Regions from separate parts of the Vibrio taketomensis genome, predicted to be linked through region 1. Evidence: riboswitches for the same ligand, from Rfam matches in the RefSeq annotation. Region 1 holds a riboswitch; each other region holds the start of a gene.

Region 1 (4,241 bases):
CTGCAGGAGATGAATGCCCAAAAAGCGTCCGATTTGTATATCACCGTGGGTGCACCAGTGTTGTATCGCGTTGATGGTGAATTGCGTGCGCACGGCGAGGTCTTAAGCGAACAGAATGTTATGGATTTACTCAATGCCATCATGGACGAACCACGCCGAGCAGATTATAACGCCACGCGTGAAGCCAATTTTGCGGTAGTGAGGAATTTTGGACGTTTTCGTGTCTCAGCATTTTTTCAACGCGAGCTTCCCGGTGCAGTCATCCGGCGTATCGAAACACAAATTCCAACGTTTGAATCTTTGCGTTTACCGGATGTATTGCAAAATTTATGTATTGCTAAGCGCGGCCTAGTTTTGGTGGTTGGAGCGACAGGCTCTGGTAAATCGACCACAATGGCTGCGATGACGGGGTATCGAAATCGCCACCGAGCGGGACATATTATAACGGTTGAAGATCCGATCGAATTTGTTCATGAGCACCACAAGTGTATCGTGACTCAACGTGAAGTCGGATTGGACACGGAAAGCTACGATGTCGCGCTCAAAAACTCATTGCGCCAAGCGCCAGATATGATTTTGATTGGTGAGATACGGACGCGTGAAACCATGGAGTTTGCGATGGCGTTTGCTGAAACCGGTCATTTATGTATGGCAACCCTGCACGCAAACAATGCTAACCAAGCTCTAGAGCGGATATTGCATTTGGTGCCGAAAGAGAAGAAAGAGCAGTTTTTGTTTGATCTCTCAAATAACCTACGGGGAGTTATCGGTCAGCAATTGCTTAGGGATAAATATGGTAGTGGTCGACATGGTGTGTTTGAGATCTTGCTGAATAGCCCAAGGGTTTCGGACTTGATTCGTCGTGGAGAGTTACACGAATTGAAATCGACCATGGCTAAATCACAGCAGATTGGTATGCAAACCTTTGACCAAGCGCTGTACCAGCTTATTGTTGACGATAAAATCAGTGTCGAAGATGCGATGCACAGTGCGGACTCCGCTAACGATTTACGCATTATGCTTAAAACTCAACATGGCGATAGCTTTAATACTAAAACACAATCTTCTATTAGCATTGATATGAATTAGTGTTTGAAGCATAAAAAAACCGAGCATTGCTCGGTTTTTTTGACTGCCTCAGAATGGTCTTTAACCTTCAAACAATTCTTTATGTAGTTTTTGGATCGCTTGGCGCGATACTGATTCATGCACCAAGAAACACAAGTTGTGAGGGCTTGCACCAAAGCAAATCATACGTAAGTTGAGATCTTCTAAAGTACTAAACACTTGTTTAGCATAGCCTTTGCTATCGCTCATATTATTGCCAATCAGCGCAACAAGACATAGGTTTTGCTCGATTTCTACCGTACACAACTCTTCCAATTCAGCACGAGCCGCCGCTGGTAGTTGTGGCGCTCCGCCACTAGTATCTGTTTGGTCTAAAGTTAGCGATACACTGATTTCAGAGGTGGTGATCAAATCAACCGACACTTTATGCTTGGCTAAGATCTCAAATACTTTGGCTAAGAAGCCATAAGCATGGAACATTTTAGCGCTACGCAGAGTAACCATAGTTTGGTTGCAACGCAGTGCGAGCGCGCGAAATAGTGGTGAGCTTTGCACTTGATGACGAATCCATGTGCCGCCTTTTTCTGGCTCTTTTGAAGAGCCGACGAAGACAGGAATATCGTGGCGTAGTGCAGGCACAAGCGTTGATGGGTGAAGGATTTTAGCGCCAAAGTTTGCCATTTCAGACGCTTCGCTAAAGCTGATTTCAGAAATTGGAGCGGCTTTTTCTGCGATGCGAGGGTCCGTTGTGTAAATTCCAGGTACATCGGTCCAAATTTCCAGTCCTTCGGCTTTGACTGCTTCAGCGATTAACGCTGCACTATAGTCACTTCCGCCTCGACCTAGCGTGGTGGTATTGCCTTCATCATCCGCGCCAATAAAGCCTTGAGTGATGACGATGGAGTCTTCGCAAAGTGGTGCAAGCAATTCTTTCGCGAGGATGCCAGTTTGTTCGACATTTGGTTCAGCTTTGCCAAACGTATCATCGGTTCGCAGTACTTGGCGAATGTCAAAACGTACCGCCGGCATGCCACGCTCACGCATCAACTGAGCAAGAATGTGGGTCGACATTAGCTCGCCACAAGCGACCAAGTGATCAGTAAGTTTAGTGCTGGATTGAATTGAAGCAGCTTCAGCAAGACTGGTCACAGTATCAAGAATTTGATACACCTCAGACGCAGTCTCTGTTGCATGATTAAGTTGAACAATAATAGCTTCATGTATATCAGCTAATTGCTGAATTACTTGGCGTCGTTGTTGTTCATCGGTTACACCGTTAGCAAGTTCAACTAATAGGTTAGTGACACCTGAGCAGGCAGAGCTAACCACCAATCGGGTACTTGGATTGTTTTCTATTATGGCCGCACAGCGGCTCATGGCTTCAAAGTTTGCAACACTGGTTCCGCCAAACTTGGCGACATTAAAAGAGCTCACAGCGATTCTCCCACGACATCCTAAATATTGTTGTTGGTAATCCAACGTCCTTTGTTTTTGTGTTTGACTATCTAGCTGGTGGAAATGAGTTACGCAGACAACTGATTTCAGTTAGTGCACGTCAAATGCTTTGTAGCACCGTTTGTGTTCCGCAATTCACAGCTTGGCGATTCACCAATCCAATTGACTAAGATATGTTCAAACGAGAAGAGAGTATTGAGCGATTGTTCGAGGTAAGTTATTTGGCTTAATCTTCACCTCAGAAGCGCTTCATCAGACAGTGCTGATGACAGTTGATGAGATTCAACTCAGGTCAACCGACGTCACCAAACCGACAACTTGGTGGCATCTCGGCATTGCTCTCCCTCAATGAATCGTATCGGAGTTGTGGCTCCACGATGCATCTACCTAGGCAATGCTCCTCTTCTGTGATTAATTATTGAACGGCTTTGTGTGATCAAAGTCAACCGATAATTTTACTTCAGCACAACAATGATTAACAAAATGGGAGGTGGCCAGCTAAATAGGACTGTTTGAGTATAGACTTATGACCAATTGTCTGATGAAGAATATTGGTCTAAGGTGAGTGCAATAAAACATCAGCCACAAGGAGAGCGAACATGACAATCCAAAGCTTTATTCCACCTCGTCGAATTCTGATGGGGCCTGGTCCATCTGATATTTCTCCTCAAGTATTGCAAGCATTGAGTCGTCCAACGGTTGGTCATTTAGACCCGCTATTTGTTGGCATGATGGATGAACTGAAACAGTTACTTAAGTATGCATTCCAAACCGAAAATGAGTTCACCATAGCCGTTTCGGCCCCAGGAAGCGCAGGTATGGAAGCTTGCTTCGTAAACTTAGTTGAGCCGGGTGATAAAGTGATTGTTTGTCGCAATGGGGTGTTTGGCGAACGTATGCGTGAAAATGTTGTGAGGGCAGGCGGTGACGCGATTGTGATTGATGATGAATGGGGGGCGCCGGTTTCAATTGATAAAGTTGAAAGGGCACTCAAGGAACATTCTGATGTCAAAATCGTAGCGTTTGTTCATGCTGAAACCTCAACCGGTGCTTTGTCTGATGCGCAGGCATTAGGCGCTTTAGCAAAACAGCATAATGCCTTAACCATTGTTGATGCGGTGACGTCACTTGGTGGTGTGCCTTTAAAAGTTGATGAATGGCAGCTTGATGCTGTTTATTCAGGTAGTCAAAAATGCCTTTCTTGTGTGCCAGGATTATCACCCTTAACGTTTTCTTCAAAGGCAATTGCCAAGATTCAAAGTCGCAGCACACCAGTGCAAAGCTGGTTTCTGGATCAGAGCCTAGTACTTGGTTACTGGAGTGGTGAAGGTAAGCGTAGTTATCATCATACTGCGCCAGTCAACAGCCTTTATGCATTGCACGAGGCATTATTGATGCTGAAAAATGAAGGTTTAGACAATGCTTGGCAGCGCCATCGCACCATGCATGACAAATTGAAATTAGGTCTAGAAAAGTTGGGCTTTAAGTTCGTGGTTGAAGCGGCCGATCGTTTACCTCAACTCAATGCGATCTATGTGCCTGAAGGTATTGATGAAGCTGCTGTGCGTAACCACCTACTTGAGACTTACAATCTGGAGATTGGAGCTGGTTTAGGCGCATTGGCGGGCAAAGCTTGGCGTATTGGACTAATGGGCTACGGAGCAAGGCAAGAGAATGTCGCCCTTTGCTTGCAAGCATTGGAAGAGTCGTTGACTCAA
Region 2 (4,241 bases), on a different replicon from region 1:
TGTATGAATACCCGTCTAGCAGAACTCGATGCAAAATGTCATATCGCTCTCGATAAACAGAATAGGTAGCAACACTATTGCTCAAATAGTCATGACTATTAATATCGGCACCGTACTCAAGCAATAATTCATAGTTATCCATTCGCTCGTGGCGCACCGCAAGCATTAGCAAGTTACTCGTCCCTTTCCATTGGTCCGGATTGCCATCGTATTGGAGTAATAATTCAAGTAGTGCCGAATTTTCACCACCAGCAGCAAACCACATTGGGGTATACCCTTTTTCAAACTGCTGGTTTGGATCCGCGCCAAACTTCAACAATGCTTCAGCGCCTTGGTAATTTTGTGATGAGAGAGCCCAAGCTAAAGGCGTTGTTCCGCCAACACCAGTCGAGTTTGCATCAATCCCTTGCTGGTTGATGAGATAGTCAATTTTATCCACATCGCCTCTTTCCGCAGCCAGGACCAATTCTCGTACTGCTTCCTCACTAAAATAATCGACCCCACTTTGCTTTTGCATCGAGCTTGCACTGCAGCCGCTCAGATGAAATAAAACAAGTACTATTGCTACTATCTCTATTCTTGAGGGAAAGTGTAAAAACAACATCCTTTTCTGTTCTCACTTTAATCGATGCATCACTCAAACTATCTTAGCGAGGCTAGTAGCAATGCATTGAAGTCTGCTCGCGATTTGCGATCTAGCCGCATAAAACTCGCTACTTTCGTATTGTGTCTACCGCACCATGACGAATCACAGCGACGACGATAAATCCCTTTCCTTGACGTTACTTGGGAAGAAACTCGTAAAGTGTGTTCGGGGAGCCATACAACATCACGTCGCCTTTGATAGAAAAACCAACGCGGCTTAACAATCGGTTAGATCGAGTGTTTGCAGGTAACGTCACAGCCAAGACCGAATCAAGTGAATACGTTATAAGCGTATGATTAAGCACACCAATAGCCGCTTCACTCGCATAACCCTGCCCCGTGTATTGCGATAGAAACGCATAACCTAAATCAGGGAGATCCAACTCCGGGCGTTTTAGCACGCCACACATACCAATCGGTGTTTGGGTTTCTTTAAGGCAGACCATACTCAAGCCGAAACCATACATGTCATAGCTTGCCATCGGCCCTTGAGTTAAATAATTGCACGCATCTTCGATAGTGCGGACATTTTTATCCGCGATATAACGAATAAACGATTCTTCATTAAGTAATTGCACAATGAATTCGGCGTCACTGTATTCGAACTGCCTGACGATTAATCTCTCTGTTTCACATACCACTTTCATTTTGAGTACCTCTAACCAACGACGATTCAACGTAATCCGTTATAATCCAGTTTTAGTTCTTTATTGCGTTAACTCATCCATCGCAAACCTAATCTCATCTGAAGAAAAACCTTTTCGACTTAACATCGCATAAGCTTTACTGCGCTCGTTATGAACGGATAGGTCGTAGGATTTTTTACTGAGTTGTCCTAGACAAGATGAATAGAAATCGAGCTGCTCGCGGTTTATCAACCGTTCTACTAACGCATCAAGTTCCGTAATATCAATTTTACGTTGACGCAATTCTTGCCGAATGACCGTCAACCCTTTGCCTTTGCGAGCATATTTCAATACTTCTTTTTCAAGATCCGCTTTTTCAGCCTTGATTTCAAGGTTGGTTTTGAGTTGTTCGCTGCAAGCATGCTGCTTTATCGCCTGATTCACTTGAGCATAACTAAAACCTCGCTTTTGCAGCGTTGTGATGAGCTTTTCCTTACTCATCGTAAACTCTTGGTAATAGTTGTTAATGCGTTCATTGAGCATCGCTTGCTCATCAATATTAAGCTGCGCTTTTACCTTGTGAATGGCATCATCAATCAGCGCTTCTTCGATTCCTTTCTTTTTCAACTTGTCACGAATATATTCGCTGCCATATTCGCCAAAAAACGAACGTTCAGCAAACTGCTCAGCAAACTGCTTGTCAGATTTCAGATAACCAAAATCGCGTAGTTTTTCTATCGTGTCAGTAATCCACTCTTCGTTGTCAGTTTTGACTCTCAACTTAGCCAGCAATTCACTTTCAGTGAGATCTTTTTGACCTAAATGCCACAGTGCAGAATTCATGACGCTTTCAATACGTCTGGCTTTTCTTACTCGATTTTCTTCTGGGTACAAACTAGCGGTTCACGATTGGTAGATGATGAGGGGAGTTTACACTAATCCTCACACCATTTGTCAGGTCAAACAGAGCGAAGTGGATTGGATACAGAGCCACAAAGGCTTTATGGTTCTCTTGCGGTAGCGTTCAGTTTGTTAACATTTGGCTTCAGTGATTTGTAGCGACCCTATATTCACATAAAGTTAAATGTTCAATGTACGCAACAATAGATTGATATACGAACAGTTATGAAATTGGCACGATTTAATACTTGTTTTGCGCTGCTCGGCTGTTATCATTGCGCAGCAAACCCTTAATCAGTAGAGGCGCGCTGCCTATCAGTAACCGAGCGGAGGATGATCCCGATGATGCCGGAGAAAGGAGTCAGCGCCGAAGTCACTTGAGCCATCAAACCAAGTGGCTGGGTCTGTGTCGAATAGGCACAGAACTGCCATAGTATTAATTCCTATGGAGCGCTACCTGAAGGGGTAACAAGTGTTTTGTCATTCCTTCAGACGTCTTCGTTACACCTCTTTTCGGTAGATCTCCACCTTATTGCAGTAGGTGTAGAGATTATGAACCTCATAAATTTTTCAGACTCTTTAATGTCTGTTATACCGCCGGTTTTGGCGGTGATTCTAGCAGTGACGACACGTCGCGTGTTGCTATCACTTGGCGCGGGTATCGTGGCTGGTGCATTAATGCTAAACCACTTCTCCCCACTTGAAACCGCGCATTACCTGTTCGATAAAGTATTGAACTTGGTTTGGGCCGATGGTGCATTGAACAGCGAAAACGCCAACATGATCATCTTCATGTTGCTGCTGGGCGCATTGATCAGCTTAATGAGCGTATCTGGTGCAACTCAAGCCTTTGCTGATTGGGCAGCAGTACGCTGTAAAGATCGCCGCAGCGCTAAATCTCTAACTGGTCTGATGGTATTTATCTTCTTTATCGATGACTTTTTCCATAGCCTGTCAGTGGGGGCGATTTGCCGCCCGGTAACCGACCGTTTCCAAATTTCTCGCGCGAAATTGGCTTACCTTTTGGACTCAACCGCGGCACCTGTGTGTGTGTTGATGCCAATTTCGTCTTGGGGTGCTTACATCATCGCCTTGATCGGCGGCATCATGGCTGCGCATCACGTGACTGACCAAAGCCCGATTTCTGCCTTTGTTGAAATGATCCCAATGAACCTTTACGCGGTGTTCACTTTGGTGATGGTACTTTGTGTGATTGCATTCCAACTCGATATCGGTCCAATGCGTAAGCACGAAGACTGGGCACTAGACGGGAAATTGTGGGATGAATCTCGCGGCCGCCCTACAGGGCTTGATATTGAAACACCAGAAAACAGCAATGGCGGCATGATTGACATGGTGTTGCCTATCCTGACGCTAACGCTTGCGACCGTCTATTTCATGATTGAATCGGGTGCGGCCGTGCTAACAGAGAAAGGCTTACCATTTAGCGTTATCGGCTCATTTGAGAATACTAACGTTGGCTCATCACTCGTATACGGCGCATTGTGTAGTTTAGTGGTTTCCATTGCTCTTGCATTGCGTCTAAAACTTAGCGCAAAAACTTGGCTACAAGCTGCACCGCAAGGTATCAGCGCCATGATGCCTGCGATTGTGATTCTATTCTTTGCATGGACTATCGGTGCGGTAGTACGTGATATGAAAACCGGTCTATACCTAGCTTCGATGGCAAACGGTAACATTCCAGTTGAAATGCTCCCTGCAGTAATCTTCGTTCTTTCTTGTGCGATGGCATTTGCCACTGGTACTAGCTGGGGCACATTCGGCATCATGCTTCCGCTTGCGGGCGATATCGCTGCAGCAAGTGATATTCAAATGCTACTCCCTATGCTGGCAGCAGTACTGGCCGGCGCGGTATTTGGTGACCACAGCTCACCAATCTCAAGCACCAGTATTTTGTCTGCAACTGGTGCAGGTTGTCACCATATGGACCACGTTTTAACACAGCTTCCTTACGCAACCTCCGTAGCATTTGGTGCCCTACTCGGTTACGTAGCGATTGGTTATACCCATTCAGCAATGATCGGTATGGCCGTAAGCGGTGCTTGGTTC
Region 3 (4,241 bases), 780 kb from region 1:
CAATGGTTCGTTAGTCAATACTGCTAACAATACGACTGGTAGACATATGCTTCATCGCAAAACACACCGCAATGAAAGCAAGACTTGCTGCTGCGAATGACACTGCCAATGAATCGGTCATACCCAGTACAATGAAGCCAACGATAGAGACCAATGCCACTGCCAATGCATATGGCAACTGAGTCTGTACGTGGTCAATATGGTTACAACGCGCACCTGTCGAAGACAAAATCGTCGTGTCAGAGATTGGTGAACAGTGATCACCGAACACAGCACCAGCTAAAACTGCGCTTAGCATTGGTAGCATAAGCGCAATATCAGTATTACCTGCTAGGTCACCTGCGATTGGTAACATGATACCGAACGTGCCCCATGAACTGCCGGTAGCAAATGCCATCACACCAGAAAGCATGAATAAGATTACTGGCAACCATTTAGGGTCGATATTACCTTGAACAAGGCTCGATAGGTAACTACCGGTATTCATATCGCCAATTACCGTACCGATACACCAAGCAAATACCAAGATAAGGATAGCGCCAAACATTGATTTCGCACCGATCCAAAGCGTAACACCGATTTCTGCTGCCGCTAGACGCTGTCTTAGTACTGTCGCAAGTGCAACAGCTAGTCCCGCAAGGCCACCGTAAACAAGAGACGTACCGACGTTAGTGTTCTCAAATGCACCAAGTAATGAATATGCTTTGCCTGCAGCTTCGAGTGCTTGAGCGCCCGTAAACAACATGGATGCACACGTAGCAATAATCAACATTACGATTGGCAGGATCAAATCCATTACACGGCCACGAGTGCTTTCTTGGATGTCGAGTTCTTCGTCAAGCTCGCGTGCTTGCTCACGTTCATCAGCCGCATCTTCGTCAAAACCACGACCTTGCGAAGCAGCGATTTCATGGTCACGCATCTTACCAACCGTCAGGCCAAACCATGACACGGCAAACACCATCAACAAGGCAAAAATTGCGTAGAAGTTCATCGGTACAACACGCATAAACGCACCAAGTGCGGAATATTCAGTAATACCGTGTGTTACCAGAATGCCGCTGACAATCGTCATAATGTATGCACCCCAGCTTGATGCTGGCATGACCACACACATCGGTGCTGCCGTTGAGTCCAAGATATACGCAAGCTTGGCACGAGAGATATAAAAACGATCTGTTACAGGGCGAGAAATGGCACCAACCGCTAGGCTATTAAAATAGTCGTCAATAAAAATGAAAATACCTAGGAATGCTGCAAGTAGCTTAGCGCCACGCTTACTCTTAATACGAGATTGTGCCCAGTCAGCAAATGCTCGCGTACCACCAGACAGTGTTAAGAGCGCAGTCATCATGCCAAGTAGCAATAGGAAAGCAACAATACTCATTTTACCTGCATTAATGCCGCCATCTTGGACAAATACGCCCACAACGATATTTTCAATATAACTGAAAGCACCGCCAAATGACGCATCAGCAAGTAAGAAAGCGCCAAGTACAATACCCGTACCAAGCGATAACAGAACACGACGCGTAACAATTGCTAGCGTCAGGGCTACTACCGGAGGCAGCAGTGAAATAGGAGATGATGCAAAATCGATTAAATTCATGATCTTCGAAACCAGTAATAATTGGTTAGAGATCTACTGCAGACACATAAATGATAATTTGTGTGTATGTTGAACATAGCGACGGGGAAGCGAAAACTTCACCCAACCCTACAGTAGCGCTCCATAGTTATACAACATAATAGACTATGGCAGTGTTGTCCCTATTCGAGTACAACCCCAGCAAGCGGCTTTGATGTGCCAACTTACTTCGGCGGATAAGACCTTTCACGCTTATTCATTGGCATCACCCCAACAAACGCTACTATTTAATTCCGCACCTCTACCGCACTGACTATAGATTAACCTGTGAAAAATAAAATTTAACACATTGCTAACCAATGTAGTGCATCAGGTATTTGTCATTGTACTTATAATAAACTCATTTACAACATATCTTTCTAAAAATTTTCGACGCAAGATTGGCGCTTTGCCACTTCACTTTACTCATTGATAAATGGTCAGTAGTCCGATGCAAATTCAGTGGAATAGTTATCTATTTCCAAATGGTTAGCTGTAAAAAAAGATGCAATGACAATCCACTTAAAGGAGGGAGGACTTTAGCAACGACTTCGAATTTAGAGCCACTAAAGACTTAATTCATTACTTCACCCTTAAACAAGTTATTCCTAGTAACCCGATTGCAATAAGATTACTAGAGCATTCTAGACAACGAGCAATTAAACCAATAAAGGATGAAGCCATAACGGATTGTGGCAATAACTTTCAATTAAGTTCCCGAGTATTTTCCATAATTAGTTTTGAGTAATGATCATTGCTGGTTACACAAACAATTTGAGTTTAACTTTTACTGGCGACTATGAAACTTCACACTATACTTATACCAAATAAGGTATGTGGCTATTTATTCATTTACTGCGTAGAAGTGTGTGATATGAGCTTTAAAGTTTCATACACTGCGAATTAACTTCAATTTAAATACTTTATTGAATACAATTAAATTGTATTATTTGAAATACGATATTAATATTAGCTTTGCTTACAATATATTGGTGAGATCCTATGTCGGAATTAACAAAAACTCTTTTGAACATTCGTAGCCTTCGTGCGTTTTCTCGTGAACTTACTCTTGAGCAATTAGAAGAAGCGCTAGAGAAACTAACTCTAGTAGTTACTGAACGCAAAGAAGCAGAAGAAGAAGAGCGTGCTGCTCTTGCTGAGCAAGAAGCTAAGCTAGCTGCTATTGCAGAACAAATCGCAAAAGACGGTATTGACGTTGATGCATTGATTAGCGCACTTGCTGGTGAAACTAAGACTAAAGCAAAATCTAAACGCGCACCTCGCCCTGCTAAATACAAATACCTAGACAACGGTGAAGAAAAAACATGGACAGGTCAAGGCCGCACTCCTTCAGCAATCCAAGCTGAACTAGATGCTGGTAAATCTCTAGATGACTTCCTAATCTAATAGGTTAATCGAATAGATTGATACAAAAAAAGCTCCCAAATATGGGAGCTTTTTTATTAGTCGTTATTTGAAGTATTAGACAACAATTGATTCATTATCTAATACTTATTTTCCGTTTATTAACGTTCCCAATACGCTTCTTCAAGGCTATCTTCACGCTCAGGCAAACCACGAGATAAACGTGGTGAGTGTTGCACTAGCACTTCATAACTTGCGCGGTTAGAGTATTTACATACTTGTGAGAAAGATGAATACGTTAAGAAACCATATGCATGTTTGCTTGAGTTTGGTACGTTTTCTTTATGGTATTTATTTGCTGCCATATCATGCAATAAAGCTGATAACGCCGCATCACCCGCACCATTGGTATTTTTAATTTTTTCTGGTCCACCCATGTATGGTGAAATATGTGAATAAACCTTAATTGGATTATCACAAAGGTCTTTTACTGCAGGGCGACTAAACTCGTAACGGTTGAATTCTGCAATTTGACCTGGAAGAAGTGGTAGTGATGTTTCACGTTTCGCTTCATCTTCGGTATAACCAGCCATGTATAGACCTACAGGGCCTGCAGTACACAATACCAAATCAACCCACTCAAGTGCTTTATCGGAAGCTGCTAGAGGGTCGTGCTCACCAGTTAACGCTTCAGCTTCGTCTTCGTTCATCGCTACCACGCTCACATGATCACGCAGGAAGTCTTGCCAGAATTTAGGGTCATCTTGAATAACAAACTTAGTGCCCAAAGTTAATACCACCGGCACATCATGCTTCTTAGCGTATTCAATCGCTCGCATTGTTGCGTCAGGCATTGGATCGCCCTCTTTACAACGCACAAGATAAGCGGTCAGCACTAATGCAGAAGCATTCTTGAAGATTTTTTCTGGAATGTTGTCTGGATGAAGCTGGTTCATCTGACCTTCACTGATAGCAAACGTACGCTCACCATCTTCAGTAATTAACGCGAAACAACGACCAATTGCCCCGTCAACACCTTGTAGGTAATTTAAATCCATACGGCTTGATGTGTTACATAGGTAACGGTAACCGTAACTGCCAATCTTAATATCTTGGCTCATGACACCTAGCAGTGTTGATCTATCATCCGCTAATACAGAGTAATTATGTAGCGTGTTACCGATGGTACCGCCTGCATATTCGTTGGTGATCAGACAGTTTTCTTTAAGCTCGTTATACAACGCTTCTG

The links. A riboswitch is a leader RNA that binds a small molecule or an ion and turns the genes downstream of it on or off. The one in region 1 is predicted to bind lysine.
Region 2: another riboswitch for lysine. It lies ahead of Vt282_RS15460 (Na+/H+ antiporter NhaC family protein); the one in region 1 lies ahead of lysC (lysine-sensitive aspartokinase 3).
Region 3: another riboswitch for lysine. It lies ahead of Vt282_RS05290 (Na+/H+ antiporter NhaC family protein); the one in region 1 lies ahead of lysC (lysine-sensitive aspartokinase 3).

Annotation. Positions count from the first base shown of each region.
Region 1 is NZ_AP019649.1:357,033-361,273, forward strand. Features, by position in the region: gene Vt282_RS01820 (PilT/PilU family type 4a pilus ATPase) at 1-1,089, shown strand, start outside; gene lysC (lysine-sensitive aspartokinase 3) at 1,150-2,502, opposite strand; lysine riboswitch at 2,758-2,936, opposite strand; gene Vt282_RS01830 (pyridoxal-phosphate-dependent aminotransferase family protein) at 3,123-4,241, shown strand, end outside.
Region 2 is NZ_AP019650.1:396,073-400,313, reverse strand. Features, by position in the region: gene Vt282_RS15475 (ankyrin repeat domain-containing protein) at 1-517, opposite strand, end outside; gene Vt282_RS15470 (GNAT family N-acetyltransferase) at 783-1,292, opposite strand; gene Vt282_RS15465 (RecX family transcriptional regulator) at 1,353-2,114, opposite strand; lysine riboswitch at 2,462-2,635, shown strand; gene Vt282_RS15460 (Na+/H+ antiporter NhaC family protein) at 2,724-4,241, shown strand, end outside.
Region 3 is NZ_AP019649.1:1,136,301-1,140,541, reverse strand. Features, by position in the region: gene Vt282_RS05290 (Na+/H+ antiporter NhaC family protein) at 11-1,609, opposite strand; lysine riboswitch at 1,716-1,900, opposite strand; gene Vt282_RS05285 (H-NS family histone-like protein) at 2,630-3,034, shown strand; gene Vt282_RS05280 (inosine/guanosine kinase) at 3,154-4,241, opposite strand, start outside.